Regions from separate parts of the Phyllobacterium sp. 01N428 genome, predicted to be linked through region 2. Evidence: predicted binding sites of a transcription regulator. Region 2 holds the regulator's gene; the other holds the start of a gene.
What was found. Region 2 encodes HrcA, which represses chaperone genes, less so after heat shock. Its sites were predicted from a motif close to GTTAGCACTCNCNNNNNGNGAGTGCTAAC; they were not measured.

Region 1: a site for HrcA is predicted at 12,260-12,288, ahead of groES (co-chaperone GroES). Genes of this name have one in related genera too.

What each region holds. Positions count from the first base shown of each region.
Region 1 covers NZ_JBFTRH010000001.1:1,099,071-1,114,512, reverse strand. The annotation lists gene AC1DNI_RS05470 (pseudouridine synthase) at 1-1,333, opposite strand, end outside; gene AC1DNI_RS05465 (nucleoside deaminase) at 1,431-1,862, shown strand; gene AC1DNI_RS05460 (Lnb N-terminal periplasmic domain-containing protein) at 1,864-2,853, opposite strand; gene AC1DNI_RS05455 (hypothetical protein) at 2,985-3,653, opposite strand; gene ileS (isoleucine--tRNA ligase) at 3,843-6,761, opposite strand; gene AC1DNI_RS05445 (MipA/OmpV family protein) at 7,033-7,872, opposite strand; gene AC1DNI_RS05440 (glutathione S-transferase) at 7,984-8,598, opposite strand; gene AC1DNI_RS05435 (bifunctional riboflavin kinase/FAD synthetase) at 8,647-9,627, opposite strand; gene AC1DNI_RS05430 (TIGR01459 family HAD-type hydrolase) at 9,637-10,485, opposite strand; gene AC1DNI_RS05425 (cation diffusion facilitator family transporter) at 10,765-11,745, shown strand; gene AC1DNI_RS05420 (ArsR/SmtB family transcription factor) at 11,742-12,053, shown strand; gene groES (co-chaperone GroES) at 12,349-12,645, shown strand; gene groL (chaperonin GroEL) at 12,709-14,352, shown strand; gene AC1DNI_RS05405 (winged helix-turn-helix transcriptional regulator) at 14,553-14,960, opposite strand; gene AC1DNI_RS05400 (NADPH-dependent FMN reductase) at 15,050-15,442, shown strand, end outside.
Region 2 covers NZ_JBFTRH010000001.1:327,306-342,747, forward strand. The annotation lists gene AC1DNI_RS01585 (ATP-binding protein) at 1-1,251, opposite strand, end outside; gene AC1DNI_RS01590 (Dabb family protein) at 1,402-1,695, shown strand; gene cueR (Cu(I)-responsive transcriptional regulator) at 1,703-2,092, opposite strand; gene AC1DNI_RS01600 (heavy metal translocating P-type ATPase) at 2,100-4,601, opposite strand; gene AC1DNI_RS01605 (methylated-DNA--[protein]-cysteine S-methyltransferase) at 4,748-5,647, opposite strand; gene AC1DNI_RS01610 (DUF2244 domain-containing protein) at 5,736-6,242, opposite strand; gene nth (endonuclease III) at 6,265-7,023, shown strand; gene AC1DNI_RS01620 (sulfate transporter family protein) at 7,016-7,732, opposite strand; gene AC1DNI_RS01625 (adenosine kinase) at 7,887-8,879, shown strand; gene AC1DNI_RS01630 (trimeric intracellular cation channel family protein) at 8,839-9,519, opposite strand; gene grpE (nucleotide exchange factor GrpE) at 9,632-10,336, opposite strand; gene hrcA (heat-inducible transcriptional repressor HrcA) at 10,403-11,473, opposite strand; gene rph (ribonuclease PH) at 11,601-12,317, shown strand; gene AC1DNI_RS01650 (VOC family protein) at 12,329-12,736, shown strand; gene rdgB (RdgB/HAM1 family non-canonical purine NTP pyrophosphatase) at 12,733-13,380, shown strand; gene hemW (radical SAM family heme chaperone HemW) at 13,568-14,728, shown strand; gene rsmI (16S rRNA (cytidine(1402)-2'-O)-methyltransferase) at 14,740-15,442, shown strand, end outside.

The sequences.
Region 1 (15,442 bases), 770 kb from region 2:
GGCGATCGCTGCGTGCGCGCGGCGCGCCTTCATTCGATCGCTGCGGCCTGTCGCTGCGGCTTTCGCCGCGCTTCTCTTCCGTTCGTGCCTTGGGCTTGCCGAGCGGGCGCGCACCGGGCGCCATCCAGACATTGGCGGTACGGCCGGAACGCGTCGGAATTTCTTCCTCTTTAGCGCCGCGGCCGGGCTTCGGCCCTGCTGCACGCGGCGGGCGTGGCTTGCGGTCTTCGTCGCGCGGAGGGCGAGCCGGCCGCTCGCTGCGATCGGTCGTCAGGCGTGACAAGGATTCCTCGCGCTTTTCGTCGGCGGTCTTGCGCGGCGGCCGCCGTTTGGCGACAGGCGCGCTCGATATCCACTCGGAAGAGCCGCGCGTCGGGCGCTCGCGCGCATCGCTCACGGGCTGCGCCAATTCACCCTTCACCGCATCGTTGGAGAAAACGTTGATGATCGGCGCATCGAAATCGGCGCCGGATTCCTCGATGAGCCGTTCACCGAGCTGATCGCGCAGCGTGCGGCCGTTCATCTCGCGCACGGCGCCCTCCGGAAGGTCGCCAAGCTGGAACGGGCCATAGGAAATGCGGATAAGCCGGTTTACCGACAGGCCGAGGGCACCGAGCACATTCTTGACTTCGCGGTTCTTGCCTTCGCGCAGCCCGACCATGATCCACACGTTCGAGCCCTGTTCGCGTTCAAGCGTTGCTTCGATCGCGCCATAGAAAATGCCATCGACGGCAATTCCGTCCTTCAGGCCGTCGAGCTTTGCCTGCGTGATCGAGCCATGGGCGCGCACGCGGTAGCGGCGCAGCCAGCCGGTCGACGGCAATTCGAGCGCCCGTGACAGACCGCCATCATTGGTCAGCAAGAGCAGCCCCTCGGTATTGATATCGAGACGGCCAACGGAAAGAACGCGCGGCATATCTTTCGGCAGCGATTCAAAGACGGTCTGGCGACCTTCCGGATCGCGATTGGTCGTAACCAGGCCGGCAGGCTTGTGGTAAAGCCAGAGGCGCGTCCGCTCCTTTTCCGGCAGCGGCTTGCCATCCACTTCAATGCGGTCGCTGCGCTTTACATTGATCGCGGGGCTGTCGAGACGCCGTCCGTTGACGGATACGCGGCCGGCGGCAATCATCGTCTCGGCTTCGCGGCGCGAGGCTATGCCGGCACGCGCCAAGCGTTTGGCGATACGCTCGCCCTCTTCCGCTACAGCGGCGGCATCGTCGAATTTGCGCGGCGCGGGGCGCCCGCCACGGGACGAACCCGCGGGCTTCTTGTCGAAGCTGCGCTTTGCAAAGGGGCGTTTGCCGCCCTTGTCATTGTCATTTGAACTTGTCATGGAGTTAAGCCTTTCAGCAGGGCTCACTACCAGCTATGAGGTTGGCTTGCGAGCAAATTCTGGATTGCGGGGCGGCGTGACGCAAAAAACTGACCCGATGGGCCTGGCACTCACCGAAGCGAAAAGCGCCGAGATGCGCGGCGAAGTTCCTATCGGCGCGGTCATCGTCAAGGATGGCGCGATCCTCGCAAGCGCTGGCAATCGCACGCGCGAACTCAACGATCCAACGGCGCATGCAGAGATGCTGGTCATCCGCGAGGCCTGCCGCGCCTTGAGCAACGAGCGGCTTACCGGCTGCGATCTCTATGTGACACTGGAACCGTGCACGATGTGTGCGGCGGCTATTTCCTTCGCCCGCATCAGGCGCCTTTACTATGGGGCGCAGGACATCAAGGGCGGCGGCGTCGAGAATGGCGCCCGGTTTTATGCGCAGCCGACCTGCCTGCATGTTCCCGAAGTCTATCCAGGTTTCCGGGAACAGGAGGCCGAAGACATGCTGAAGGCGTTCTTCCGCACCAAGCGGCTCTAGCCTAGTTCGCGGGCAGCCTGATCCTTGCCGAAAAATCCGGCGCAGTATCGGCGGCCATGGCGCGCTGATTGATCGACGCTTCGCGGATGACTTGGTCCAACGGCTTGGAATGATCGATCGCGCCAAGGTCATAAAGGTAACCCGGCAGATAACCGGAAAAGACAATGCGATAGTCGAGAGGAATTCCCGGCGCAATCGCCCGTGCCATGCTGAAGATCACTGTCGTGCAATTGGCGGTGATCGTATTGTAGAATTCCGCCGTCGTCGCCAGATGGTTGGCGCTGTCGAGATAGGACAGGAACAGCGCCTGGCGCGTTTCCGGACTGAGATTGACCTGATAGCGGTAGCCGTCTTCCTTGCGCACATTGGTGCGCAGGCGAATGATGTCACGCTCGTCCGCTGCAATCATCGCCAGCTCGAACTGCTTGAAGAAGCCGCCGATCTCCGAGAACTCCTCATGGCGCTCCTTGCGGATTTCGGCCGAGAACACCACGTGCTCGCCATTATTGAAACCGAAGCTCACCAAAGTGTGGGCGATCGCCGGGTTCGACCAATAGGAAAGAAAAATATCAACGGTCGCAAGATCGTCCAGCGCGTAGGTGCGCACCTCCCAGCGCGGCGTGTAGTCGGTCGTTGTGCGCCATTCGAAGTTGCGCACATTTGAAAGCGTCACGTAATTGCCGGTGAGCGTTCCCGTCACCGTCTGGGCAACATCATCCGCCCAGATCCGGGTGAGCGACGGCTTGATCGTACCCCACCAGTAGCCGAGCCCGATCATGATCGGGACCAGGACGATGAGCGCGCGCCAGACACGGCCCTTGAATTCCAGCCAGAGTACGGCGAAGGCGATTGCCACCCACAGGATCAGGCAGCCGATGGTCGCTGCAATACCAAGGGGCAGCTGATACCAGAGGGCCAGCCCGCCCCAGAGAAATGCCAGAAATGTCAGAAGGATAAGAAGAACTAACCCAAGAAATCGCAGGATGAACAATTGTTACGGTCCTCGACTGGAGAGGCGATGGATCCCTTATAAACGAAAACGGCGGATCGAAGCATCCACCGTTTCAGCAAACTATTGCAGCAGTATGAACGTTTTGGGCGCAGGACCCGCGTGCGAACGCATCAGTTCCAGGGGATAAGGTTGCTCCAGCTGAAACCCTTGCTCTTGCGGGCCGCGGCCTTGCGCTCGCGCTCTTTCTTGGCCTCGTCTTCACCGAGCTGATCGGCGGCGGCTGTCGCCGCGGGCTGACGGTATTCCAGCGGCGGCTCGCTCAGATAGCGACGGTTCGTCGGCGATCCGGCGGTAGACGCCATCTTGCGGGCGCGGAAATCTGCACCGACATCGGTCTTGTTGCCCTGGTTGGCCGGGACCTTGTCGTTGAAGAACCCGTATTCGGTCCTGTTGCTCGCAGACTTGGACGTGACCGGATCGGGCGCGACTTCCGGCACGAACTCGGCGTTGTTCTGGTTGGCCGTCGCGGTGTCGCGGATACGCTTGCGCCGCTGCTCAGGCGATTCCGGCCAGGCCGGATTTCCGGCGGTCTCGACCGCATCCTGCGGCGCGGGTAATTGCATTGGCTTGCCGGTCGCCGGGCGAACGAGTTCCGGACGCGGATTGTAGGCAATCTGGTTGCTCTTCTTGGGACCCAAGGCGGCCATGTTGGCGACGTCATCAAGCAGCTGGGTGCCGGCGGACTTGTCCGTACCATAGGTGGGTGACGAGACGCAGCCGCCAAGCGCAAGCGCGCCGACCATTGCACCAAGAACCGTTATGCGTCCGTTCAAATTCATCCTTGCAACTTTCCAGAGATAAGCCGGGCAGCATATCTGCCAATCAATTTTGCTTGATCAATGCCCTGCCTTAGAAATCAGGCAGTTCAATGGCAGCCTTTTATATGAGACCGGTTGTATTTAGCAAGCCAACAGGAATCTCAAGCAAATCAATGGCGGGGAGAAGTTGTCTCCCCGCCATTCTATACATCAGGCAACGAGCTTTCCGAGCCGGGCCAATTCGTGCAGCGCCGCCGCGTCGCGGGCCGAAACGTCGGGATAGGCCGAATCGGAACCGACATCATGGGTATAACGCCATGACCGCGCGCATTTGGTGCCCGGCGCGCGCTCAGGGACAACTGCGACGCCCTTGACGTCATCCGTGGCGAACGCATCGGCGGGTCCGGCTTCACCCTTGATCGTGATCGCGCTGGTGATGCAGATCTCGGCCATGTCGATATCCTTGACCGCCGCCAGCAGTTCCTCGTCGGCGATATAGACGACGGGAGCGGCTTCGAGCGACGAGCCGATCCGCTTGTCGGCGCGTTCGAGTTCGAGCGCACCCGTGACGACGCGGCGCACATCCTTGACCTTGCGCCATTTGGCGGCAAGCTCGTCATTTCTCCATTCGGCTGGCGTCGGGCGGAACTGTTCCAGATGCACCGAAACGGCATCCTTGTGCAGGTCGAGCCAGGCCTCCTCCATGGTGAAAGGCAGCATTGGTGCGAGCCAGGTAACGATGCGATCGAAAAGGTGCCGCACGACCTGCAGCGCTGCCTTGCGGCGGACGCTTGAGGGCGCGTCGCAATAGAGCGCGTCCTTGCGGATATCGAAATAGAAGGCCGACAGTTCCACATTCATGAAATCGATCAGCGCGCGGGTGATGCGCTTGAACTCGAAACCGTCATAGCCGGCACGCACGACCTCATCGAGTTCGGCAAGACGGTGCAACATCAGCTTCTCGAGTTCCGGCATATCGGCATAGGGAACCTCATCGCCCTCATCATGAGCCAGGGTACCCAGCATCCAGCGGATCGTGTTGCGCAACTTGCGATAGGCATCAATGTTGGTCTGGATGATGTTCTTGCCGAGACGCTGATCTTCCCAGTAGTCCGTTGTCATGACCCAGAGACGCAGGATGTCGGCACCCGAATCCTTGATCACGTCCTGCGGCGTGACCGTATTGCCGAGGGACTTCGACATCTTGCGGCCTTCCTCGTCCATGGTGAAGCCATGGGTGACGAGCGTATTATAAGGCGCACGGCCGCGCGTGCCGCAGCTTTCGAGCAGCGAAGAGTGGAACCAGCCGCGGTGCTGATCCGAACCTTCGAGATAGACGTCGGCAGGCCATTTCAAATCGGGGCGATCTTCAAGCGTGAAGACATGGGTGGAACCCGAGTCGAACCAGACATCGAGAATGTCGGTCACCTGCATCCACGGCTCGTTGGCCTTTTCGCCGAGGAACCGCTCGCGCGCGCCTTTGGCAAACCAGGCATCGGCGCCCTCTTCCTCGAACGCGGCAAGAATACGGGCATTGACGGCGGCGTCCTTGAGGACATTGCCATTATCGTCGGCAAAGACGCAGATCGGCACGCCCCAGGCGCGCTGGCGCGACAGGACCCAATCGGGACGATCCTCGATCATGGCGCGCAGGCGGTTCTGGCCGCCCGCCGGAACGAAGCGCGTCTCGTCGATCGCCGCAAGCGCGCGCGAGCGCAGGGTCGTGTGGTCGCCGAGGTCCTTGTCCATGTAGACGAACCATTGCGGCGTGTTGCGGAAGATCACCGGCTTCTTCGAGCGCCAGGAGTGCGGATAGCTGTGCTTGAGCCGGCCGCGCGCAAAAAGTGCGTTGCGCGCAATGAGTTCTTCGATGACTGCCTTGTTGGCGTCGCCCTTCTTGCCGTTGTCGTCAATGACGCGGGCAGCACCGCCTTCGCGGTCGGGACCGAAACCCGGCGCATCCTTGGTATAGTAGCCTGCGTCGTCGACGGTGAACGGGATCACCGACGAGATCCCGCGCGCTTCGAGATCGCGACCGGCGTCCATCCAGGCATCAAAGTCCTCGCGCCCATGGCTCGGCGCCGTGTGCACGAAGCCTGTACCCGCATCATCGGTGACGTGGTCGCCAGGTAACAAGGGCACGGCGAAATCATAACCACCGCTAAAACCACGGAGCGGATGGGCAAGCGTCATTGCCGCAAGTTCATCCGCCGTAACCGTGCGCAGCCGCTTGAAGGTCAGTTTGGCTTTCGCAGCCGATTCTTCGGCGAGCGCATCGGCAAAGATCAGCTTTTCGCCGGGACGCGGGCCAAAATCATTTTCCGCCGTCTCGACCTCGAAAAGACCGTAGGCGACACGCGGCGAATAGGCGACGGCGCGGTTGCCGGGGATCGTCCAGGGCGTCGTCGTCCAGATGACGACATGCGCCGAAGCAAGGTCGTCGCGGCCGCCTGCGACCGGGAATTTCGCCCAGATCATATCGCTCTCGATATCCTGGTATTCGACCTCGGCCTCCGCGAGCGCGGTGCGCTCGACCACCGACCACATGACCGGCTTGGAACCACGGTAGAGCTGGCCCGACATGGCGAACTTCAACAACTCGCCGGCTATGCGGCTTTCCGCATGGAAGGCCATCGTCGTATAGGGATTGTCGAAATCGCCTTCGATGCCGAGCCGCTTGAATTCGCCGGACTGCACCTTGATCCAGTGCGTTGCGAACTCGCGGCATTCCTGGCGGAATTCGTTGATCGGCACATCGTCCTTGTTCTTGCCCTTGGCGCGATATTGTTCCTCGATCTTCCATTCGATCGGCAGGCCGTGGCAGTCCCATCCTGGAACGTAATTGGAATCGAAACCGCGCATCTGGAACGAGCGGGTGATGACATCCTTGAGGATCTTGTTGAGCGCGTGGCCGATATGGATATTGCCGTTGGCGTAGGGCGGGCCATCGTGCAGGACATAGCGCGGGCGATCCTTCGCGTCTTCGCGCAGCTTCCGGTAAAGATCGAGATCCTGCCAGCGCTTGACGAATTCCGGTTCCTTGGCGGGCAGGCCCGCGCGCATCGGGAAATCCGTTTGCGGCAGATAAAGTGTCTTCGAATAATCGAGTATCGTGGCGGTGTCGGTCATTTTTCCAGCTTGTACAAGGGCCCGCGCGTGATCGCCGCAGGCAGGGATTTCATGAAAAACATTGAAGCGCAACGGCGCTATCCCGGACCTTCCGCACCACGAAGCTCACGCTTCAGGTCCGCGGGAAGGCCGGGCCAGTAATTCGTATCGTCTGAACAGGTATGGACCTTGCGCAGGACCGGCGATCGCTTTTCATGACCGCGCTTTTAGCAATCACCGCCCGCAGAATAAAGAGGCATGCGCGATTATCTTCGCGGATGCTCGCGCAATGTTAAAGCTTAAAGTCGAAGCGATAGGTTGCCTGCAGGCCGAAGGTCGCCTGATTTTCCGAGCCACGTTGCTTGACGATGCTGGAATCGGCCGCCGGGCCCATCAAGCGGTTATATTCGGCATAGGCGCTGGTGGTGATCTTGTCGGTCGTCTGCCAGGTGATCTGGCCGCCGAAGCCGAGCGAGTTCAGGCCGCCGCCCGGCGAATACTGTCGAAGGCCGGATGCAGCGGATTCGCTGGCGTTTACGCCGTAATATTCCCTGAAATAGTCCTTGGTCGCGACCGTTGCACGGGGACCGGCTGAAACGCGGACCGTGTCCGTCAGGTTCTTGAAGGCGTCAATGGCGAAATCGGCGACGACACCGTCATGCGCGCCGATACCGCGGCGGACCTCAACGCGGCCACGAACGTTCTCGGTCGGATAGAATTCCGCGAAACCGCCAAGTTCGACGCCCCAATCGACATCGTTGAGACCCTTGAGTTCATCGTAGTCGCTGGAATCGCGACCGGTAATGAGCTTGCCGGTAATGCCGGCGCGGAACACACCCGTGTCGATGAAGCCAAGGGACGGATTGTCGTTGAGCGAAGAAAACTTGAGCGAACTGCCGGGACGGCCGATCGAGATGACCGGCGCGGCGCGGAGCTTGTAATTTTTCGCACCTTCATAGTCCGGAGCGACGAAACCCTTGGCACCGAGCGTGATGTACCAGTCGCCGGACCACCAATGGTCGCCGCGCGAGCTCTGGGTCTGGTTGTCGGAATAATATTCATCGGCAAAAGCTGGTGCTGCAACGGAAAGGACTATCGCGCTCGCGAGAGCGCTAACAAGGCGAATAGACATGAAATAACTCCGGGGCCTGTCTGGGGGGGTGGCAAGCGTACGCGTCAAAACTAATCGAGTGATAGATAAAATTGCATTGAGCAACGTGGTAAACAATTTACCACACTGGCGTCAACTGAATGGAAAAGCAAGAAATGCCTCCGACGCCTCGGATTTCTCCGAGAGGGCAGCAAGTGCCGGATATTCGCCGGCTGCGATCACGTCCGGCAGCATCTCAAGGGTAAACCGATAGGCAACGGCGCTCGTAATATCCGCCTGGAGCGGCCGATCTGCGAAGATCCATGGGTCCGCCTGCTGCACTTCGGCTTCGAGCAAACGATACGCATCGGCAAGCTGGCCATGCACGCGATCAAGCCAGGGCTGATGCCGCTTTTCCGAAGGCCGCAGGTCATGCTCATAGACGATCTGGACGCTCTTTTCGCAGGCGGCGAGCGCGAGGCCGATGATCCGCTGCGAGCGCGTAAAATGCGTAATTTCCGCCGGTGTCAGCCCCAGCGCGGGTTCAGCAATGCGCTCGGCATATTCGAGGATCAGGCACGAATCCATCAGGACGACGCCTTCATCCGTTACGAGCGAGGGTGCTTTCACGACGGGATTGATCTTCGAAAAGGCCTCGAAGGTTCGGAAAACCGACAGGGACTCATGGGAAAATGGCAGGTTCAGCATTCTCAGTGATATTGCGACCCGCCGTACATAGGGCGAATCCAGCATGCCGATCAGTCTCATTTCACCACTCCCGTTATTGTGAAATCATGGGTAAAGCGCCCATCTTCCTCAGTCGAAATTGATCCTCTGGTCCAGCGGCGACAGCGGCTTGACACCTTGAAGCAGCGCCCGCGCCTCCTCTTCGTCGCGCCGGATCTGCTGCATCATCGGCTCGAGACCGTCAAATTTTTCCTCGCCGCGCAGATAGCCGAAGAAAGAGACAGCGCAGGTTTCGCCGTAAAGATCGTCGCTGAAATCGAACACATAGGTTTCAAGCAGCGGCTCGCCATCCGTATCGACGGTCGGCCTGCGGCCGAAGCTGGCGACGCCGTCAAGAAGCGTACCGTCGGCGCGGCGGAAGCGCACCGCATAAATTCCGTGCTTCAAATGGGTTTCTAGCGGAAGCACCATGTTGGCGGTTGGAAAACCGATTGTGCGCCCAAGCTGCTTGCCGCCGACGACCGTGGCGCGAATGCGGTGCCGGTAGCCAAGGAGCCCGGCCGCCTCAACTACCTCACCTGCGCCAAACAGATCGCGAATGCGGCTTGAGGAGATCGCATGGCCGCCCTCGTCACGGAAGGCATCGACAAGCGTGACGTGGAAGCCACGTTCTTCGCCCGCTGCCATCAGGAACGCCGGGCCACCCTGACGGCCCTTGCCGAAATGAAAATCGAAACCGGCAACGATACGGGTTGCGCCAAGGCCATCAACGAGAATGCGGTCCACAAAGACATCCGCCGTCAATTGCGAGAATTCGCGGGTAAAATTGCATTCGACCACCGCATCGAATCCCAGCGCTTCGAGGATCGATGCCTTCTCGGCGGCGGGTGTCAGCCGGTCCACCGGCTGGTCCGGCACGAAAACGCTGCGCGGGTGCGGCTCGAAGGTCAATACCAGCGATGGCTTGCCCTCGGCGCGTGCGGTCTCCAGCGCCCGGCCCAGAACGGCCTGGTGCCCACGGTGCACGCCATCGAAATTGCCGATCGCGACGATGGCGCCCTTTAGTTCATCGGGCAAATGGGACGGATCGTTCAGACGCAGGATCGGCATATCTTTGTCTCACGCCAGGGCGGGCATCGTCGCAACGGGATTGCTTCCGTGCTTTGCGAGGAACGCCAGAAGCTTCTCAAGGTCATGGACACCGCCCATCACATAATCGCCGGCATGAATACCGCCGGAGATATAGAGGGCATCTATGCCGAAAAGATCGGCGCCCTTTATATCCGTCAGCATGCCGTCACCGATGGCAAGAACCCGCGAACGTTCGACAGGGGTGCCGCGCACGTCCTGCGCCGCGGCAACCGCCGCCTCGTAGATCGGCCGATGCGGCTTTCCTGCGATGAGCGTGCGGCCGCCAAGCTGCCCGTAATCGCGGGCAAGCGCACCGGCGCACCAGATGAGGCGATCGCCGCGCTCGACGACGATATCCGGATTGGCGCAGATAAACGGCAGGTTGCGCGAGCGGAACCGCACCAGCATGTCGGCATAGTCTTCCGGCGTTTCCGTATCGTCATCGAAGAAACCCGTGCACACGACGACATCGGCTTCGCGCTCCTCGACCAGTTCCACGTCGAGGCCGTCATAGAGGGTTTCGTCGCGCTCCGGCCCGAGATGAAACACACGGCGCGGCGCGTTGCGGATCAATTCGCGCGTAACATCGCCCGATGTGACGATCCGGTCATAGGCCGATTCTGGCACGCCAAGCGCATGGATCTGCTCGGCAACGCCAGCAAAGGGACGCGGCGCATTGGTGATGAGAACCACCGTCAGGCCGGCCTGCCGGGCCCTTCGCAAGGCGGCCGAGGCGGGCGCAAAGGAATCGACGCCATTGTGCAGAACGCCCCAGACATCACACAGGAGCACGTCGTAGCGATCCATCAATGCATCGAGGCGCTGCAAATGTATCATGTCGGTCATGCCGGTCCCTTCAGGCAAAATACTATGCGACGAGAGTCTTGAGACTGTCTCGATTAGCGGATCGTGCCTGACCTGTCACGCCGGTTATGTTTGAAAAAGCTCACGTTGTGCCGTTCGGGGTTTCGGCCGGGCCCTATCTGCGATTGACACGACCTTTGCCTTCGCCTATCAAACACATGAATACGTATTGATATGTTTGCTTAAGGTTCGATGATGTCACACGATCACGCCGGCCACGATCACACGCCGAAAGTCACTGCGGACAATGAAATGAAAACGCTGATCGCATTCGCAATCACGTTCGCATTCATGATCGTCGAGGTGATAGGCGGCTTCATGTCGGGCTCGCTCGCCTTGATAGCCGATGCCGGCCATATGCTGACCGATGCCGGCGCTTTGGCACTCGCCTATTTTGCCTTCCGTTTCGGCCGGCGCGCTGCCGATGAAAAGCGCACTTTCGGCTATCTGCGCTTCGAGGTCATTGCCGGGCTGATCAACGCCGTTGCCTTGTTCGCCATTCTCTTCTGGATCGCATATGAGGCCATCGATCGCTTCCGCAATCCCGGCGAAGTCCTGGCCGGCCCCATGCTGATTGTCGCCACCATCGGCCTCATCGTGAACATGCTCGTTTTCTGGATCCTGACACGCGGCGGCGATACCGAGCATGTCAACATCAAGGGTGCGGTCCTGCATGTACTCGGCGATCTCCTGGGTTCCGTCGGCACGATCGTCGCCGCCATCGTCATCTATTATACCGACTGGACGCCAATCGACCCGATCCTCTCCGTCTTCGTCTGCCTGCTGATCCTGCGCAGCGCCTGGGCGCTCCTGCGCAACTCGCTGCATATCCTGCTCGAAGGCGCGCCCGACAATGCCGCACCTGAAGCCATCGAGCAGTATCTGAAGCAGACGGTTCCGGGACTTGCCGCCGTCCGCCATGTCCACGTCTGGATGATCACCTCCGGCAAGCCGCTGGCAACGCTGCATGTGCGCCCTGCTCCGGATACCAATCCGCGGCTTCTGGTCAAACAGGTCGAAGCCGAACTCATGAAGAAGTTCGAGATATCGCACGCAACGATTGCAATTGACTGGCCGGAGGATACAGCGACGGACGATTGCTGCCTTGGCGATGATCTCCAGCAAGTTCACGAGCACGACCATTCCGGCCATGCCCACGACGAGGCGGATCATGATCACGGCGGACATGATCATGCCGCTCACGAGCACGGGCATGAGGGGCACAAACATTGAGCTCAACCCCTCCTCTCCCCCCTGAACTCACGGTTCTCGCCGAAACCTTTCGTCTCCTTGGCGATCCGACGCGGCTGCGCATCCTCCTGTTCTGCCTCGAAGCGCCGCGTTCCGTCGGCGATATCGCCGCCAGCCTCGACCTGTCGCAATCGCTGGTCAGCCATCATCTGCGGCTCTTGCGCGGCGCCCGGCTTGTGCGCGGCAACCGGCAGGCAAAACAGATCTTTTACGAACTGGCCGACAAGCACGTCAGCGACATGCTCGTCGACATGACGCATCACGTGGGCGAAGAAAGCACCGAGGATTGACGCGGTTGGCGCGCGTCTTTCAGCCCGATCGCGCACGCTGATTTGCAGCATTGTGTGAATTCTGGTGTTACGTCATTCGCATTTCACATGAATATGCCATAAAGCGGTTTGTAGATGGGCCCGGCTTCCAAGCATCGCCTCTCCAGGCCATTTTAAATGATGCTTTCCCTTGACTCTTCTTACCGATCCCACTATCTCCGGCCGCAGTTAGCACTCACCCCAAGCGAGTGCTAATACCGCGAATGGCGCTGCCATTCGCGTCATCGTTTTGACACCAACATCAAGGGTTCTAACCATGGCCAAGACCAAGTTCCGCCCGCTTCATGACCGCGTCGTCGTACGCCGCGTCGAATCCGAAGCAAAGACCGCTGGCGGCATCATCATTCCGGATACTGCCAAGGAAAAGCCGCAGGAAGGCGAAGTCATCGCCGTAGGCACCGGCGCTCGTGACGAAGCCGGCAAGCTCGTACCGCTCGATGTCAAGGCAGGCGATCTGATCCTGTTCGGCAAGTGGTCGGGTACGGAAGTCAAGATCGGCGGCGAAGACCTGCTGATCATGAAGGAATCCGACATTCTGGGCATCCTCGGCTAAACGCCGCGCATCCCGCAATCAACGAATTTAGATCAAACCGGGTTTAATCCCAGGAGAGATAAAATGGCAGCCAAAGAAGTAAAATTCAGCCGTGATGCGCGCGAGCGCATGCTGCGCGGCGTCAACATCCTTGCCGATGCAGTAAAGGTAACGCTCGGCCCGAAGGGTCGTAACGTTGTCATCGACAAGTCCTTCGGCGCACCGCGCATCACCAAGGACGGTGTCACTGTTGCCAAGGAAATCGAACTCGAAGACAAGTTCGAAAACATGGGCGCGCAGATGGTCCGTGAAGTCGCTTCGAAGACGAACGACATTGCCGGCGACGGCACCACGACCGCTACCGTTCTCGCCCAGGCCATCGTTCAGGAAGGCGGCAAGGCCGTTGCAGCCGGCATGAACCCGATGGATCTGAAGCGCGGCATCGACCTTGCTGTTGCCGAAGTCGTCAAGGACCTCGTCAAGAAGGCCAAGAAGATCAAGACCTCGGAAGAAGTTGCCCAGGTTGGCACGATCTCTGCCAATGGCGAATCCGAAATCGGTGAAATGATCGCCAAGGCTATGCAGAAGGTCGGCAACGAAGGTGTCATCACCGTCGAGGAAGCCAAGACCGCCGAGACCGAACTCGAAGTCGTCGAAGGCATGCAGTTCGACCGCGGCTACCTTTCGCCGTACTTTGTCACCAACCCGGAAAAGATGGTTGCTGACCTCGAGGACGCATACATCCTTCTGCACGAGAAGAAGCTCTCGAACCTCCAGGCTCTCCTGCCGGTTCTCGAAGCTGTCGTCCAGACCTCGAAGCCCCTCGTCATCATCTCCGAAGACGTCGAAGGCGAAGCGCTTGCAACGCTCGTCGTCAACAAGCTGCGCGGCGGCCTGAAGATTGCTGCTGTCAAGGCTCCTGGCTTCGGCGATCGCCGCAAGGCCATGCTCGAAGACATCGCGATCCTCACCGGTGGTCAGGTTATTTCCGAAGACCTGGGCATCAAGCTCGAAAGCGTTACGCTCGACATGCTCGGCCGCGCCAAGAAGGTGTCGATCACCAAGGAAAACACCACGATCGTCGACGGCAATGGCAAGAAGGGCGAAATCAACGCTCGCGTCGGCCAGATCAAGCAGCAGATCGAAGAGACCACTTCCGACTATGACCGCGAGAAGCTGCAGGAACGCCTTGCCAAGCTCGCTGGCGGCGTTGCCGTCATCCGCGTCGGCGGTGCGACGGAAGTCGAAGTGAAGGAAAAGAAGGACCGCGTCGACGACGCCCTCAATGCAACCCGTGCGGCTGTTGAAGAAGGCATCGTTCCTGGCGGCGGCGTCGCCCTGCTTCGCGCTTCGGCTGCTCTTACGATCAAGGGCGCCAATGCCGATCAGGACGCCGGTATCAACATCGTTCGCCGCGCTCTGCAGGCTCCTGCCCGCCAGATCGCAACGAACGCAGGTGATGAAGCTTCGATCGTTGTCGGCAAGATCCTTGAGAACAAGAAGGACACCTACGGCTACAACGCGGCCAATGGCGAGTATGGCGATCTGATCACGCTCGGTATCGTCGATCCGGTCAAGGTCGTTCGCACGGCTCTCCAGGACGCAGCTTCGGTTGCCGGCCTTCTCGTCACCACCGAAGCCATGATTGCTGAAGCGCCGAAGAAAGACTCGGCTGCTCCGGCAATGCCGGGCGGCGGCATGGGCGGCATGGGCGGCATGGACTTCTAAGAAGTCCTCATCCAGCGACATACGGAAAAGGCGGGTTTCGACCCGCCTTTTTTGTTTTGATTTGCGTGTTCTTCAATTTTCCGCTCGCGCGGCTGGTCCATCCGCCGCCCTCGTGGCAGACCGCTTTCTACCCAAGTTTCAAGACGCCGATAGAATCCTTCTATCAGGGGAGTGCCGGCGCAAATCGCGTCGAACTTTCTTCACTCAGCCGCATAGGAGAAGAGCTGCTTTTGCTCTGAACCTGCATGAACGGCGTCGAATCGCGCGCGTGCTTCGGCGACCCGCTGTTCGTTGCGGATCGCCCAGTCGCCAAGCGCGCGGACAGGCACCAGAAGGTCGCGGCCGAGATCGGTAAGTTCGTAGTCGACGCGTGGCGGGATCGTCGGGTAAACGGTACGGGTCACGAAACCATCGCGCTCGAGTCCGCGCAGCGTGCTCGTCAGCATCTTTTGCGAGATACCATTGATGGTCCGCTTCAACTCATTGAAGCGCATCGATTTATTTCCGAGATAATTGACGACGAGAACCGTCCATTTGTCGCCGACGCGCGCGAGAATGTGATTAACCGCAGTGCATGCCGAGGTTACCTGAAAGTGATCTGGTTTCACAAAAGTGCCTCCTTGCGGGGGTTTCGGACAGTCACTTATATAGCGCCGGGCACTATTGGTTACCATCCCCCAAGACGAAGGATTTTTTTATGTCAAAAGCCAAGATCGCCGTTATTGTCGGCAGCACCCGTATCGGCCGTTTCGCCGAATTTCCCGCCAAATGGATTGCCGACGTCGCTGCACAGCGGGGAGATGTCGAGGTCGAAATTATCGATCTCCTTGACTATCCCATGAATTTCTTTGGCGAAGAGCGCACAAGCGACGCCCAGAACGAGACCGCCGAACGCTGGAAGAAGAAGCTGCGCGAATTCGATGGCTATGTTTTCACGGTCGCCGAATACAACCACGGCCCGACGGCCGTCCTTAAGAACGCTATCGACCTTGGCGATTTCATCCAGAAGCCGGTCGCCTTTGTCGGTTATGGCGGCGTCGGCGGCGCGCGCGCCATCGAGCATCTGCGCCTCATCTTCGTCGAAATGGGA
Region 2 (15,442 bases):
CGTCGTTGCCACGGGCACGCCAACGGCGAGGGCAAGTTCCAGCGGCGAGCGCTTGCGCAGTCTGGGCGGCGCATAGGAAACGTCCTGTTCTTCGCCGGTGACGATATGAACGCCGACATCGGTAAAGCGTTTGATGATTTCATCAGGCAGGGACCGGCGGAACGGATTGGCGAGCCGCCTTGGCTTGGGACGGCCAACAACGATCTGCGTGACATTCTCACGTCGGGCAATGCGGAAGATTTCCTCGACGAAGTCGTCGGCGATGACGCGCCGTGTTTCTGCGCCGAGGCGTTCGGCAAGATCGAGCAGGGCGTCGATGCGCTTGCCGGTCTCGCCGCCGAGATCGCTGGTCTGCGTCATCGAAACGACAAGCCAACGCGCATTGAGACCGGAAGCGAGGCGACTGGCCGTGCGCACAACCTTGTCGGATAGACTGTCGGGGCCGACACAGACGAGGAGGCGCTCGCCCGTTGCCCACGGACCTTCGATCGCCTGCTGGCGCAGGATATCGATCATCTGATCGTCGACGCGATCGGCAGTACGCCGCAACGCAAGCTCGCGCAGGGCAGTGAGATTTGCAGGCTTGAAGAAGCCTTCTGCCGCCCGCTCCGCATTGCCGGGCAGATAGATCTTGCCCTCTTTCAGGCGTTCGATCAGTTCCGCCGGGGGCAGGTCAACGAGAAGGACATCGTCGGCGCGTTTCAACACCGTATCGGGTACAATCTCCCGCACCGTGACGCCTGTAATGCTCGATACGATATCGGATACGCTTTCGAGATGCTGGACGTTCATGGCTGTCCAGACGTCAATGCCGAGCCAGAGCAGTTCCTCGACATCCTGATGACGCTTAGGGTGGCGGCTGCCGGGAACGTTGGTATGGGCGAGCTCATCGACAATGAGCACTTTCGGCTTGCGCGCGATGGCTGCATCGATATCGAATTCCTCGAGGAGCCGCTCGCGATAGGTCACTTCCTTGCGCGGGATAACGTCCAGCCCCTTGAGCAATTCGGCGGTCTCGGCGCGTCCATGGGTTTCGGCAATGCCGACGACGATATCCTCGCCCTCTTCCTTGAGGCGGCGGGCGCGCTGCAACATGGCGTAGGTTTTGCCGACACCGGGTGCCGCGCCGAGAAACACCGTGAGCTTGCCGCGCGTTTCGCGCGTCGCAAGTTGCAGAAGTCTGTCGGGATCGGGTCTGTTTTTTTGACCGTAATCGGCCATGGATGCCTCAAGCTGTTTTATGCGGCCCATACTCAAATCTCAGGGACAGGCCAGAACGTTTACCCCAGCTTCGTCGGAAAAGCCAAGGCGTGGATCGGCTGGGCTGCGACAGCACATCTATTGACGCAACCGGCCGAGTGTGGAAAGTCCCGCGCAAACTATGCAGCAGGAAGCCTAGCCGTGATCCGTCATATTGTGTTTTTCAGTGCCCGGAACAAGGAAGACGTGGGAGCAATTGTCGAGGGCCTCAAGCGCCTCGGCGAAATTCCGCATTCAAATGTGTTCGAAGTGATGCAGAACACGAAGACGGATCCGATCTCCGGCGAGATCGATGTCGTTGTCTATGGCGAGTTCAAGGATGCCGAAGCGCTGGCGGCTTACAAGGCGCATCCGATCTATAGCGAGACGACGGCAGTGGTCCGGCCGATGCGCGAACTGCGCATTTCTGCCGATGTTGTTTCGACGCTTGTCTGACCTTCTGTCAGTTCCTTCCTGAGATCGTCTCGAGAATAGGGCAGTCTGGCCGCTGGTCCCCGTGACAATGGGCGACCAGATGTTGCAGCGTTTGCTTCAACTCGCGCAGTTCCAGGATCTTACGTTCGATCTCGCCGAGTTTCGATTGCGCGATTGCCTTTACGTCGGCGCTGGCGCGCTCCTTGTCCTCGTAGAGCGCAAGAAGCTGTCGGCATTCCTCGACGGAAAATCCAAGGCCGCGCGAGCGCTGCAGGAAGCGCAGCTTGTGCACATCGGACATGGAATAGTCGCGGTAGCCATTTTCCGCACGCCCGGGCTTCAGCAAGCCGATATCCTCGTAATAACGGATCGTCTTGGGCGGCAGGCCGGATTTGTCGGAAGCGGTCCCGATATTCATGGCAACCTCACAGTTTGACGGTGCGCAAGCGCAGCGCGTTGGCAATGACCGAAACCGACGAAAGGCTCATTGCCGCGGCGGCAAGCATCGGCGAAAGCAGAAGGCCAAAGACCGGATAGAGCACGCCCGCCGCGACCGGCACGCCGAGCACGTTGTAGATGAAGGCGAAGAAGAGGTTCTGCTTGATGTTGCGAAGCGTCGCCTCGGCCAAATGACGCGCGCGCACGATGCCGTTGAGGTCGCCCTTGACGAGGGTTATGCCCGCGCTCTCCATGGCAACGTCGGCGCCCGTCCCCATGGCGATGCCGACATCGGCTGCGGCAAGGGCGGGCGCATCGTTGATGCCATCGCCAGCCATCGCAACCCTGGCGCCGCCATGACGCAGTTCATCCACCAGCGCTTTCTTGCTCTCGGGCAGCATATCGGCGCGCACCTCATCGATGCCAAGCTGCGAAGCCACGGCCCGAGCGGTCACGGCGTTGTCGCCTGTCGCCATGATGATCTTCAGACCCGCAGCGTGCAGCAGGCGAATCGCCTCAGCGCTGGTCGCCTTGATCGGATCGGCAACGGCAACAATGCCGGCGGCCTTGCCGTCAACGGCGATGAACAGTGCGCTCTTGCCTGCGGCGCGCAACGCATCGGCGCGATCCTGAAGCGGCAGAACATCGGCGTCGGCATCCTGCATCATGGCGCGGTTGCCGAGCGCAACGTTGCGTCCGCCGACAATACCGGTAACGCCCTTGCCGGTGACGGCTTCGAAACCGGTTGCGTCAGGGACTGCGAGGCCGCGATCCCTGGCGCCGTCGACGATGGCTTCGGCCAACGGATGCTCGGAACCTTTTTCGAGGCCTGCGGCGAGTGCCAGGAGTTCGCCGTCATTGAAAGGCGGCTGCGCGATGAGATCGGTCAACCGTGGCTTGCCTTCGGTCAGCGTGCCGGTCTTGTCGACGATCAGCGTATCGACGCCGGCAAAGCGTTCGAGCGCTTCAGCATCCTTGATGAGAACGCCTGCATGGGCGCCGCGTCCCGTTGCCGTCATGATCGACATCGGCGTTGCCAGACCAAGCGCGCAGGGGCAGGCAATGATGAGCACGGAGACCGCCGCGACAAGGCCGTGGATCATGCTCGGCTCGGGGCCGAGAAACGCCCAGGCGGCGAATGCCAGAATGGCGACGAGCACGACAGTCGGAACGAAATAGCTCGCAACCCGGTCGGCGAGGCCCTGTATCGGCGCGCGCGAACGCTGCGCCGACGCCACCATGCCGACGATCTGCGACAGCACCGTATCCGCGCCGACCTTCTCGGCCTCGATGAGCAGCGTACCGTTGCGATTGAGCGTCCCGCCCGTGATCTGGTCATGCTCGGCTTTCTCAACCGGCAGCGGTTCGCCCGTAATCATGGATTCGTCGATCGAGGTGCGGCCCTCGAGCACGATGCCGTCGACCGGAATGCTTTCGCCCGGACGAACCCGCAGCTTGTCGCCCACCGCGACCTCGTCGAGCGGAACGTCCATCTCTGCACCGTCCACGCCGACGCGACGTGCTGTCTTCGGCGCAAGGTCGAGCAGGGCGCGAATTGCCGAGCCGGTTCGTTCGCGCGCCTTGAGCTCCAGCACCTGGCCGAGAAAGACGAGGGCAACGATCACCGCGGCGGCTTCAAAATAGACCGGAACCATGCCGCCATGGCCACGGAAGGAATGCGGGAAAATATCCGGAAACAGCATCGCGACGACACTGAACGCGTAGGCCGCGCCAACGCCGATGGCGATTAGCGTCCACATGTTAGGGCTTCGATTGACGAATGAGGCAAAGGCGCGCTCGAAAAAGGGGATAGCCGCCCAGACGACGACCGGCGTCGCCAGCGCAAACTCGATCCATACGGCGAGGCGTTCGCCAAGCCAGTCGCGGAACGGGACACCGAGCATCGGCCCCATGGTGATGACGAGCAGCGGCACCGAACAGAGGGCGCTGATCCAGAAGCGGCGGGTGAAATCGACGAGCTCCGGATTGGGGCCTTCGTCGCCGGTCGGTATGCCCATAGGTTCGAGGGCCATGCCGCAGATCGGGCAGGCGCCGGGACCGTCCCGAACGACCTCGGGGTGCATCGGGCACGTATATTGCGTTCCGGCGGGCATAGGCTTCGGCAGGGGGCGGCCGCCGAGATAATCCTCCGGGGCTTTCTCGAACTTCGCCATGCAGCCCGCCGAACAGAAGTAGTATTTCTCGCCTTCCTGGCGAAGGAAATGCTTGGCGGTGGCCCGGTCGACTTTCATGCCGCAGACCGGATCCGTCGCCTCGATATAGGCTTCCGAATCCTTGACGAACTTCGCCTCGCAGCCTGCCGAACAGAAATGGAAAACGCGCCCGCCATGTTCGGCGGTTGGCTTGCCCGCGTCAGGATCCACGACCATCCCGCATACCGGATCGCGAACGACCTCGGCTGCTGCGGATCGATGTCCGCCGCAGCAATTATGGCCGTCGTGCTGGTGGTTCGCGTGCTCGTGCTTCATGGTCCTGCTTTCCGTCTTCAACTAAGTAATGCACGAAAGGTAATCTTTCCAGTGACTGGAAGGTCAAGGGCCACGTTGCGATAAGTTTCAACGCAAAAGCCCGGCACGCGGCCGGGCTTTCTGGCGGTCTTGGGAGAAGACGGTTCTCAGCCTGCCTGGCTGTGCGGCGTATCCTGTGCGAGCTGCCCTGCTTCCCAGCCGAGAATGGCGCGCTTGCGGGTGAGGCCCCAATGATATCCGGTCAAGGCTCCCGACTTTCCGACAGCCCGGTGGCAGGGAACAACGAAGGAGACAGGGTTGGCGCCGATCGCCGCACCGACGGCGCGCGAGGCGTTGGGCGAGCCGATGTCAGCGGCGATATCAGAGTAGGCGACGCATTTGCCCATCGGAATCTTGAGCAGCGCTTCCCAGACTCGCAGCTGAAAATCGGTGCCGATCGTCACGACTTTCAATGGCCGGTCGGCGCGCCATTCCGCCGGATTGAAAATCCGCCCGGCATAGGGGGCTGTGGCGGCCAGATCCTCGACATAGGTGGCGTTTGGCCAGCGCGAGGACATGTCGGCGAGCGCTTCTCGCTCCTTGCCGGCGTCGGCAAAGGCGAGGCCGGCAAGACCGCGATCGGTCACCATGATGAGCGCCAGTCCGAACGGCGATATGAGAAAGCCATATCGGATCGTCAAGCCTGCGCCGCGGCTCTTATAGTCTCCCGGCGACATGCCTTCATGGGTAACGAAGAGATCATGCAGCCGGCCAGGGCCGGAAAGTCCGGTCTCATAGGCAGTTTCGAGCAGCGGCATGCCTTCATCGAGCAGCCTGCGCGCATGATCGATCGTTACCGCCTGCAGGAAACCTTTCGGTGAGAGCCCGGCCCAGCGCGTAAAGAGCTTCTGCAGCGCCGTCGGCGAAAGGCCGGTGTCGCGCGCCAGGGTCTCAAGCGAAGGCTGGTCGCGATAATCCTTGCTGATGCGTTCGATGATGTGGCTGACGATGGCATAATCGTCGCCGGTCGGAGTGATGTCTTTTTGAAGTATGGCGTGCGGTTTCATGAGCGTTTACCTCTTGTGTCGAGGATATATGACCACGCACCTGCCGTCGCCGCCACCCGATTCTTGACGGCTCGACTAGTTGGAAAGATCAGCGTCCCTTCGCCGTCGCAAGCGCTGTCTGAAAGGCCGAGGCAAAGCTTTCGCGGTCGTCGGGATTGAGGAACGAGCCGATGATGACGGCCTTGCCCTGTCCCTCGACGCGCATCGAGGTAATGCCGATCTCGGCATGACGGGCAATGCTGAAGCGCGTCCAGTAAGGGTTGAATTCGTGCTGCTTTGCCCGTCCCGAAGGCGCGACCTGACGGATGTGCAGGGCAACGCGCGAAATGCTGACTTCTTCGTGTGCTTTCGCTGCAGCGTAGTTGATGCGGAACGCCACGTAGACGATGACGACGTCCAGCCCGAAAAAGCCGAATACCGGCCAGGCGCCGATCGACAGAAAGAAAAGGCCGGTCATAAAACTGCTGACCCCAAGCGTTCCCATAAGAACAATAAATCCGAAACGGCCAAGCGATCGATGTGGCACAAGAAGCGCACGGAAGATTTCTTCTTCGTTGATCGCGGCCGGGTCAATCGGGTTTGTTGTTTGGCTCATGGGGCTCAAGTATAGAGGGGTCATGGAAAATCCCAAGCCGAAAATCGATCAGAACGCTGTGACCGCCAGGCCCGCCAAGGTAGAGCGGCGTGTTCCGGGTACGCGCTACACGGCGGCGGAGATCCACGAGATATTTCGCCGGTTTTCGATCCAGCGGCCGGAGCCGAAGGGGGAACTCGAACACGTCAATCCGTTCACCCTGCTTGTTGCCGTGGCGCTTTCGGCGCAGGCAACGGATGTCGGCGTAAACAAGGCGACGCGCGCGCTCTTCAAGGTCGCCGATACGCCCGAAAAGATGGTGGCCCTCGGGGTAGAGAGGCTTGGCGAATATATTCGAACGATCGGACTGTGGCGCAACAAGGCCAAGAATGTCATCGCGCTATCGCAAGCACTGGTCGAAAAATATGGCAGCGTCGTTCCCGACGATCGTGACGAACTGGTCAAGCTGCCGGGGGTTGGGCGCAAGACTGCCAATGTCGTCCTCAGCATGGCGTTCGGCCAGGCTACGATGGCGGTGGACACGCACATCTTCCGCCTCGGCAACCGCCTTGGCCTTGCGCCCGGCAAGACCCCGGACGAGGTGGAAGCGAAGCTGATGAAGATCATTCCGTCGGAATATCTCTATCATGCGCATCACTGGCTGATCCTGCACGGCCGATACGTGTGCAAGGCGCGCAGGCCGGAATGTCCGGCCTGTGTCATCGCCGATATCTGCAAGGCAGCGGAAAAGACCTCGGAAATCCCGGCGCCGCTGGTGCCACTGCCGCCTCAGGCTATCTGACAGGTACAGCCCGTGCCGCACGGGCGACGGCTTTGTGGAGGTGCACCATGAGCGCTGCGGCAAAGAGCGGCGTCAGAAGGTTGAGCAATGGCACGGCCATAAATGCGGCGATGAGCAGGCCCGCGAGGAAGACCGTACCGGCATTCTGCGCCCGCAAGGCCTTTGCTTCGGCTTCGGATCGAAAACGCATCGCGGCGAACTCGAAGAACTCGCGGCCCAGCAGATAGCCATTGACGATGAAGAATGCGATCAGGTTGACGCCGGGAATGAGCAACATCAGCAGGGCGGCAATATTGCCGAGAATGACGACGCCAAAAAAGCGGATTGAAAGAACCATCGAGCGTATGGCAGGCAGCGGCTTTCCGGCCGGGTCGCCAGGGTAGTCCTCTTTTTCGACGACCTCGGCAACATCGTCAAGAAACAGTCCGGCCACGATTGCGGTAACTGGAGCAATCAGCAGCGCCAGTCCCAATGCAAGCCCGATGCTGGCAAAGAGGCCGGCGATGAAGCCGATCCAGCCCGTCCAGGATGGCAAATCCGGCATCATTCCTTCGAAAAAAGGGAGCGCGAGCCATTCGAAGATTTCGCGCAGCCCAAACCATGCGCCGACGAGCAGCAGCAATGTCAGCCCCAGCGATTTCCACAGGACAGCGCGAAATTCCGGACGGAAGAGGTGACTGGCGGCGGCGCGGGCGCTTTCGACGATCATCGGGCATTTTGCTCCATGGCATAGGCATCCGACATAAGCGCAACTGACCCTTCGGACAAGGTGTTCGCCCAAGTGGGGGGTGGTCAATTCTGTCGCGACGGGGTAGAGCAGGCAAAACAACGCCAACAGGTTTGCGATCTATCCCGGAGTTTCCATGTCCACTTATGACGTGCTTTGCATAGGCAACGCCATTGTCGATATCATTGCCCGCACCGATGACGATTTCATCATCAAGAACGGCATTATCAAAAATGCAATGAACCTGATCGACGCCGATCGGGCCGAGTTCCTCTACGAGCGCATGGGTCCCGCGATCGAGGCGTCCGGCGGCAGCGCCGGCAATACCGCGGCGGGGGTTGCCAGCCTCGGCGGACGCGCCGCCTATTTCGGCAAGGTAGCGGACGATCAGCTGGGCCACGTTTTTACCCATGATATCCGTTCGCAAGGGGTCGCCTTCGACACGCGTGTGTTGGCTTCCCCGCCGCCCACCGCCCGTTCGATGATTTTCGTGACGCCCGATGGCGAGCGCTCGATGAACACCTATCTCGGCGCCTGCATCGAGCTCGGGCCGGAGGATGTCGAGAGTTCCAAGGTTTCCCAGGCCAAGGTCACCTATTTCGAGGGATATCTCTGGGATCCGCCGCGCGCCAAGGAAGCTATCCGCCTGTCGGCAAAGATCGCTCATGAGCACAAGCGGGAAGTCTCGATGACCCTCTCGGATCCGTTCTGCGTCGATCGCTACCGCGAGGAGTTCCTCGATCTGATGCGCTCCGGCACGGTCGATATCGTTTTTGCCAACGAGGCGGAAATGAAATCGCTGTACCAGACGGACAACTTTGAGGAGGGCCTCGAACTGATCCGCAGGGATTGCAAGCTCGCTGCCGTCACCCGCTCGGAAAAAGGTTCTGTCGTCGTTGCCGGCGACGAGACCGTTGCGGTCCCGGCCATCGAGATCGAGGAACTGGTCGATACCACAGGCGCGGGCGATCTTTATGCAGCGGGTTTCCTCTTCGGTTACACTAACGGCCGCTCACTGACCGATTGCGCCCGCCTCGGCTCGCTGACGGCGGGGCTTGTCATCCAGCAGATCGGTCCGCGTCCGCAGATCAATCTGAAGGCCGCGGCGGAGCGGGCGGGGCTGCTCTGATCAAGCCTTCCCGCTCAAGCTCGTCCGCACTGCGGCCGGGCTTGTGATAGGTCGGCAGATACCAGCCGAAATAGAGCGCGCCGCCTCGAACCGTGAAGGCGGCAAGCGCCGCGACGAGCGCGGAAATCTCCGTCCCGACGGCAAGCCGGTGCAGCACGATATAGACAAGTGAGCCGGCGAGCGCCGCCGTGACATAAATTTCGCGGCGCATCACCACGGATGGCTCCCCCGAGATGATATCGCGGAGGATGCCGCCGAATGTCGCCGTCATGATGCCGGTCACCACCGCAATGGTCGAGTCGAAGCCGAGTGCAAGGCTCTTCGCCGCGCCCATCACACTGTAGGCGGCAAGCCCGACCGCATCGAGCCAAAGGAGAACGCGATAGCGTGATTCAAGCAGGTTGGCGGTGAAATAGACCAGGATTGCCGCTGCGGCGCAGACGAGGAGGCTCATCGGATCCTTCACCCAGAAGACGGGTACGCCGAGGATGAGGTCGCGCAACGTCCCGCCGCCGATCCCGGTGACCGCGGCGAGAAAGATGAAGGCCATGATGTCGAGCTGGCGCCGCGAGGCCGCCAGAGCTCCCGTCGCGGCGAAAAGGAAAATACCGGCATAGTTGAACAGCTGAATCATGGTCACCGGCAGTTTCCCCTCGCCGTTATTTTGTCCCACGATAGAGCATGACCGGAAAATGAAAAGAGCCGCATTCCGGTCAGGGAAATGCGGCTCCTTGGAACGTCGTTAAGACCGATCAGGCGTCTTTTTCAGCCTGCGGATTGATCGGGCCGGGTTCCGGCTGGGCTTCGCCGGCGGCCTGCTTGGGTCCCCCCCGCGACACGCCGACAAGGGCGGGCCGCAGCACGCGGTCGCCGATGACAAAGCCGGCCTGCGCAACCTGAACCACCGTATTATGCGGAACATCTGCATTCGGAATTTCGAACATCGCTTGGTGGAAATTCGGATCGAACTTCTGGCCCTGCGGCTCGATTTTCTTGACGCCGTGGCGTTCCATAGCGGTGAGCATGGAGCGTTCCGTCATCTCGACGCCCTCTACGAGGCCCTTAAGGCCGGCATCGCCGCCTGCGAGTGCGTCGGCGGGAACCGCTTCGATGGCGCGCTTCAGATTGTCGGAAACAGCAAGCATGTCGCGGGCGAAGTTCGCAACCGAATAGCTGCGCGCGTCATGGACGTCGCGCGCGGTTCGCTTGCGCAGGTTTTCCATATCTGCGGCAAGGCGCAGCAACTGGTCCTTCAGATCGCTATTTTCGGCGCGCAGCGCGTCGAGTTCGGCGGTCGTTGCCTGCTCCTGGTCTTCCTCGGCAAGCGCATATTCCTCGGCCTTGCGCGATTTAAGAAAATCATCGGCAGCGCGCTTCAGCGCATCGCGATCGCGCGGATTCTTCAGGTCGCGCTGATCGAGATCCGGGGTGTCGTGAAGTTTCTTGTCTTCAGCCATCTATCCTGTCCATTCATTTTTCGAAGTTGCGCTGGATATCGACGTTCGGCTCTTGAAAATCAAGTCTTATCGCAAAAGGCGGGATACGAGCTGGGCGGTATAGTCGACCATCGGCACGATCCGGGCATAGTTCAGCCGGGTCGGGCCGATGACGCCGAGGGCGCCGATGATGCGCTGCTCCGAGTCCCGATAGGGCGCGATCACCAGCGACGAACCCGACAGCGAGAACAGCTTGTTTTCTGACCCGATGAAGATGCGCACGCCCGGTCCCGCCTCGGCGAGGTCAAGAAGCTGCAGCGTTCCTTCCTTGGTTTCGAGATCGTCAAAGAGATGGCGCAGCCTGTCGAGATCGGCCTCGGCGTTGATCGAATCGAGAAGATTGCCGCGCCCGCGCACGATCAGGCGCGGCGGCTGCCCGCTGCCTGCGCCGCCCCAGACCGCGAGCCCCTGTTGCACCAGATGCTGCGACAAGGCATCGAGTGCCTGCTGGGTCTCGTCCTTGAGCCGACCGATTTCCTGGCGCGCCTCGCTGATCGTGCGGCCCTGGATATGCGCATTGAGAAAGTTCGAAGCTTCGATGAGCTGTGAGGGCGTCACGCCGACGGGCAAATCGATAACGCGATTTTCGATATCCCCGCTCTGGCTGACGAGAACGGCCAGGGCCTTGGTCGGTTCGAGGCGTACGAACTCGATGTGTTTCAGCGCGCCTTCCGCCTTGGTCGCAAGCACAAGACCGGCGCCGCGCGACATGCCGGAGAGGATTTGGCTCGCCTGCGTCAGCACGGTTTCAGTCGACTGGTCTTCGCTTGAAGCACGAACCTGTGCCTCGATCGAGTTGCGCTCGGCGGCGGAAAGATCGCCGACTTCCATGAAGGCGTCGACGAAGAAGCGCAGCCCGAGCTGCGTCGGCAGGCGTCCGGCCGAAATATGCGGTGCATAGACCAGTCCGAGATGCTCGAGATCGCTCATGACGTTGCGGATCGTCGCCGGCGACAGCGACACGGGGAGAATCCGCGAAAGGTTGCGCGAGCCGACCGGTTCGCCGTCGCCGAGATAGCTCTCGACGATGCGCCGGAAAATGTCGCGCGACCGCTGGTCAAGCGACTGATATGCCTCCGGTACCACGGCCCGTTTCATCTTGCCTCGTATGTCTGCTTGTTACAGCCCTGATATAAGCATTGTCCGGGCAATCATCAAAGCCTTTGCTTCGATCTGCCATCACGGCTAAAAGGCCGGACCACAGATTTTCAAAGAGGTCTTTCCAATGCGTCCTTCCAAGCGAGCCCCCGACGAGATGCGCGCCATCTCCTTCGAACGCGGCGTTTCCAAGCATGCCGAGGGCTCGTGCCTAGTCAAATTCGGCGACACCCATGTTTTGTGCACCGCGAGCCTTGAGGAAAAGGTGCCAGGCTGGATGCGCAACACCGGCAAGGGTTGGGTAACGGCCGAATACGGCATGTTGCCGCGCTCGACCGGCGATCGGATGCGCCGCGAGGCATCCTCTGGCAAACAGGGCGGCCGCACCCTGGAAATCCAGCGCCTCATCGCCCGCTCGCTGCGTGCGGTCGTAGACCTCCAGGCGCTTGGCGAAGTGCAGATCACGGTCGACTGCGACGTTATCCAGGCCGATGGCGGCACACGTACGGCTGCCATCACTGGCGGTTGGGTCGCTCTCCACGAGTGCCTGCGCTGGATGGAAGCGCGCCAGATGATCAAGGTCGAAAAAGTTCTGAAGGATCATGTTGCGGCGATCTCATGCGGAATTTCCAATGGCACGCCGGTGATCGACCTCGATTATCAGGAAGATTCGACGGCACAGACGGACGCGAACTTTGTCATGACTGGCAAGGGTGGTATCGTCGAAGTGCAGGGAACCGCCGAAGGCGAGCCCTTTTCTGAGGAAGAACTGCTTGCCCTTATGAGCCTTGCCCGCAACGGCATCGGGCGGCTGGTCAACCTGCAGCAGATGGCTGTGAGCTAAAAGCCGAGACCATGCGACCATCCGGTATCCTTGAAACGGCGCTTTATGTTACGGACCTTGCGGCCGCCAAGGACTTCTATGCCGGCATTCTCGGGCTCGAAATCATACTGGAGACGCCGAAGCGGTCCATCTTCTTTGGCTGCGGCAGCGGTGTCCTCATCCTGTTCGATCCCGTGCTGATCAACGAGCGCCCGCCCGGCAGCCTGCCTATCCCCTCGCATGGGGCAACAGGCCCGGGCCACGTCTGTTTCAAGGCGACACGGGATGAAATCGCCGGATGGAAAACCCATCTTGAGGCAAATGGCATCGAGATCGAAAGCGAGTTCGATTGGCCGAACGGCGCGCGCTCGCTCTATTTCCGCGATCCGGCCGGAAACTCGATCGAAATCGCAGAACCGAAATTATGGAATTTGGAATGAGAAAACTCGAAAAGGGCAGATTGCTCGTCGCAAGTCACAATCAGGGCAAGATCAATGAGATGATCGACCTTCTGGGACCATTTGGCTTCGAAGTGGTTTCCGCTGGCGATCTCGGGCTGCCGGAACCGGATGAGACCGGAACCACGTTCGAGCAAAATGCCTATATCAAGGCCTATGCGGCGGCGAAGGCGACCGGTCTCGTTGCGCTCTCCGATGATTCCGGCCTTTGCGTCGACGCGCTCGGCGGCGATCCCGGCGTTTACACGGCGAACTGGGCGGAACTTCCCGATGGCAAGCGCGATTTCAGCCACGGCATGGAAAAGGTGGAAAAGGCCTTGCAGGACAAGGGCGCGACAAGCCCCGACGAACGCAGCGGGCGTTTCGTCTCCGTCATCTGCCTCGCCTGGCCGGACGGCGAGGCCAATTACTATCGCGGTGAAGTCGAGGGCGAGATCGTCTGGCCGCCGCGCGGTAATGCTGGCTTCGGCTACGATCCCGTATTCAAGCCGGAAGGCTACGAGGCGACCTTCGGCGAGATGACAGCTGAACAGAAGCATGGCTGGAAGCCAGGCGACGAAAAGGCGCTGTCGCACCGCGCCCGTGCCTTCCAGCATTTCGCCAGGGATTGTCTGGACGCAGGATGACCCGCAACGATCCGATCACACGCCGGAGTTTTGTAGTTTGGCTCCCCTTTCCCCTCGTGGGGAGGGTCGTTGCTTTGCAACGGGGTGGGGGACGGGTCTGATGGCGTCCTTGCCAGTGATTCCTGCCGCCCGGGACCTGCGGTCCGACCTCCCCCACGCGTTGGCGGTTAAGGGAGGGCGCGCGAAAGTGCACCCCGACAAGGGCGATAGCGGGTTTGGCGTCTATGTGCACTGGCCGTTCTGCATGGCCAAGTGTCCCTATTGCGATTTCAATTCGCATGTGCGGCATCAGCCGGTCGACCAGAAGCGCTTCGCCGCTGCCTTTGCCCGCGAGCTCGCGACAATGCGCCAGCGCACCGGCGAGCGCACAGTGTCCAGCATATTTCTCGGCGGGGGGACACCCTCGTTGATGCACCCCGATACGGTCGGCTCGGTTCTGGATGCGATCGCGCAGAACTGGCACGTGCCAGAGGGCATCGAGATCACCCTCGAAGCAAACCCCACCAGCGTGGAGGCTGATCGGTTTCGCGGCTATCGCGCCACGGGTGTGAACCGGGTTTCGCTTGGCGTGCAGGCATTCAATGATGCCGATCTGCGCCGCCTCGGCCGCATGCATAGTGTCGATGAGGCACTTGCGGCGATCGGACTTGCACGGGAAATCTTCCCGCGGCTGTCCTTCGACCTCATCTATGCGCGGCCGGACCAGAGCGTCGAGGCATGGCGTGAAGAACTTGTGCGTGCCATCTCCTTTGCCGCCGATCACCTCTCGCTTTACCAATTGACCATCGAAGAGGGCACGCCCTTCTACAATCTCTGGCAGGCAGGAAAGCTCGTTACGCCGGATGGCGATCATGCGGCCGCGCTCTATGCCGAAACGCAGGATGTGACTGCAAAGCATGGCCTGCCGGCCTACGAGATTTCCAATCATGCCATTCCCGGCGCCGAGTCGCAGCACAATCTCGTCTACTGGCGCTACGGCGAATATGTCGGTGTGGGACCCGGCGCCCATGGGCGCTTTGTCGAGGACAATATCCGCGCCGTGACGATCACCGAGCGCCATCCTGAAACCTGGGTCGAAAAGGTCGAGGCAGCGGGACACGGCATTATCGAGGAAGAGCGTCTTGATCGCGAGCAGGAAGGCGACGAATTCCTGCTCATGGGCCTGAGGCTTGTCGAGGGGATCGACCTTGCGCGCTACGAACGCCTTACCGGGCACAGCGTCAAGGAGAAGCGGGTAATTTCCCTCGCCGAGCAGGGGCTTATCGAGTATGTCGGCAATAGCCGCATACGCACGACCCCGCAGGGCGCGATCGTTCTCAATGCGGTCATCGCAGATCTCGCGGCTTGAGGGGAAAAACATTGTCCGAAGCTGAAACCGGCGACCGGCATTATCAGATCGGCAGCGCTAGTTTCCGGGCTCGCCCGCTGGAGCCGGCGCTCTACATCGTGGCGACGCCCATCGGCAATCTCGGCGATATGACGATCCGCGGCATTGAAACCCTTGCCGCCGCCGACATCATTGCCTGCGAGGATACCCGGGTGAGCCGCGTCCTGTTGGAGCGCTATGGCATTTCACGCCGCCCTTTCGCCTATCACGAGCACAATGCCGAAATCGCCGGCCCTAAACTGATCGAGGCATTGCTTGCCGGAAAGAGCGTTGCGCTCGTCTCCGATGCGGGAACGCCACTCGTCGCCGATCCCGGCGGCAGGCTGGTGCCGGAGGCCAAGGCGGCCGGTATCAGGGTGGTGCCCATCCCCGGAGCCTCATCTGTCCTCGCGGCGCTGACGGCATCGGGCCTCTTCAAGGACTCATTTTACTTTGCCGGCTTTTTATCGTCGAAACAGGGACAGCGCCGTGCCCGGCTGGCGGAACTCAAGGCGCTCGATGCGGCACTGGTTTTCTTCGAATCGCCCAACCGTGCTGCCGCGACGCTTGCGGATATGGCCGATATATTCGGCGCGGAACGCCCGGCTTCCCTCTGCCGCGAGTTGACCAAGACCTATGAGACCGTTGTGACCCTGCCGCTGAAGCAGCTGGCTGAGACGTTCGCGGACGAGGATC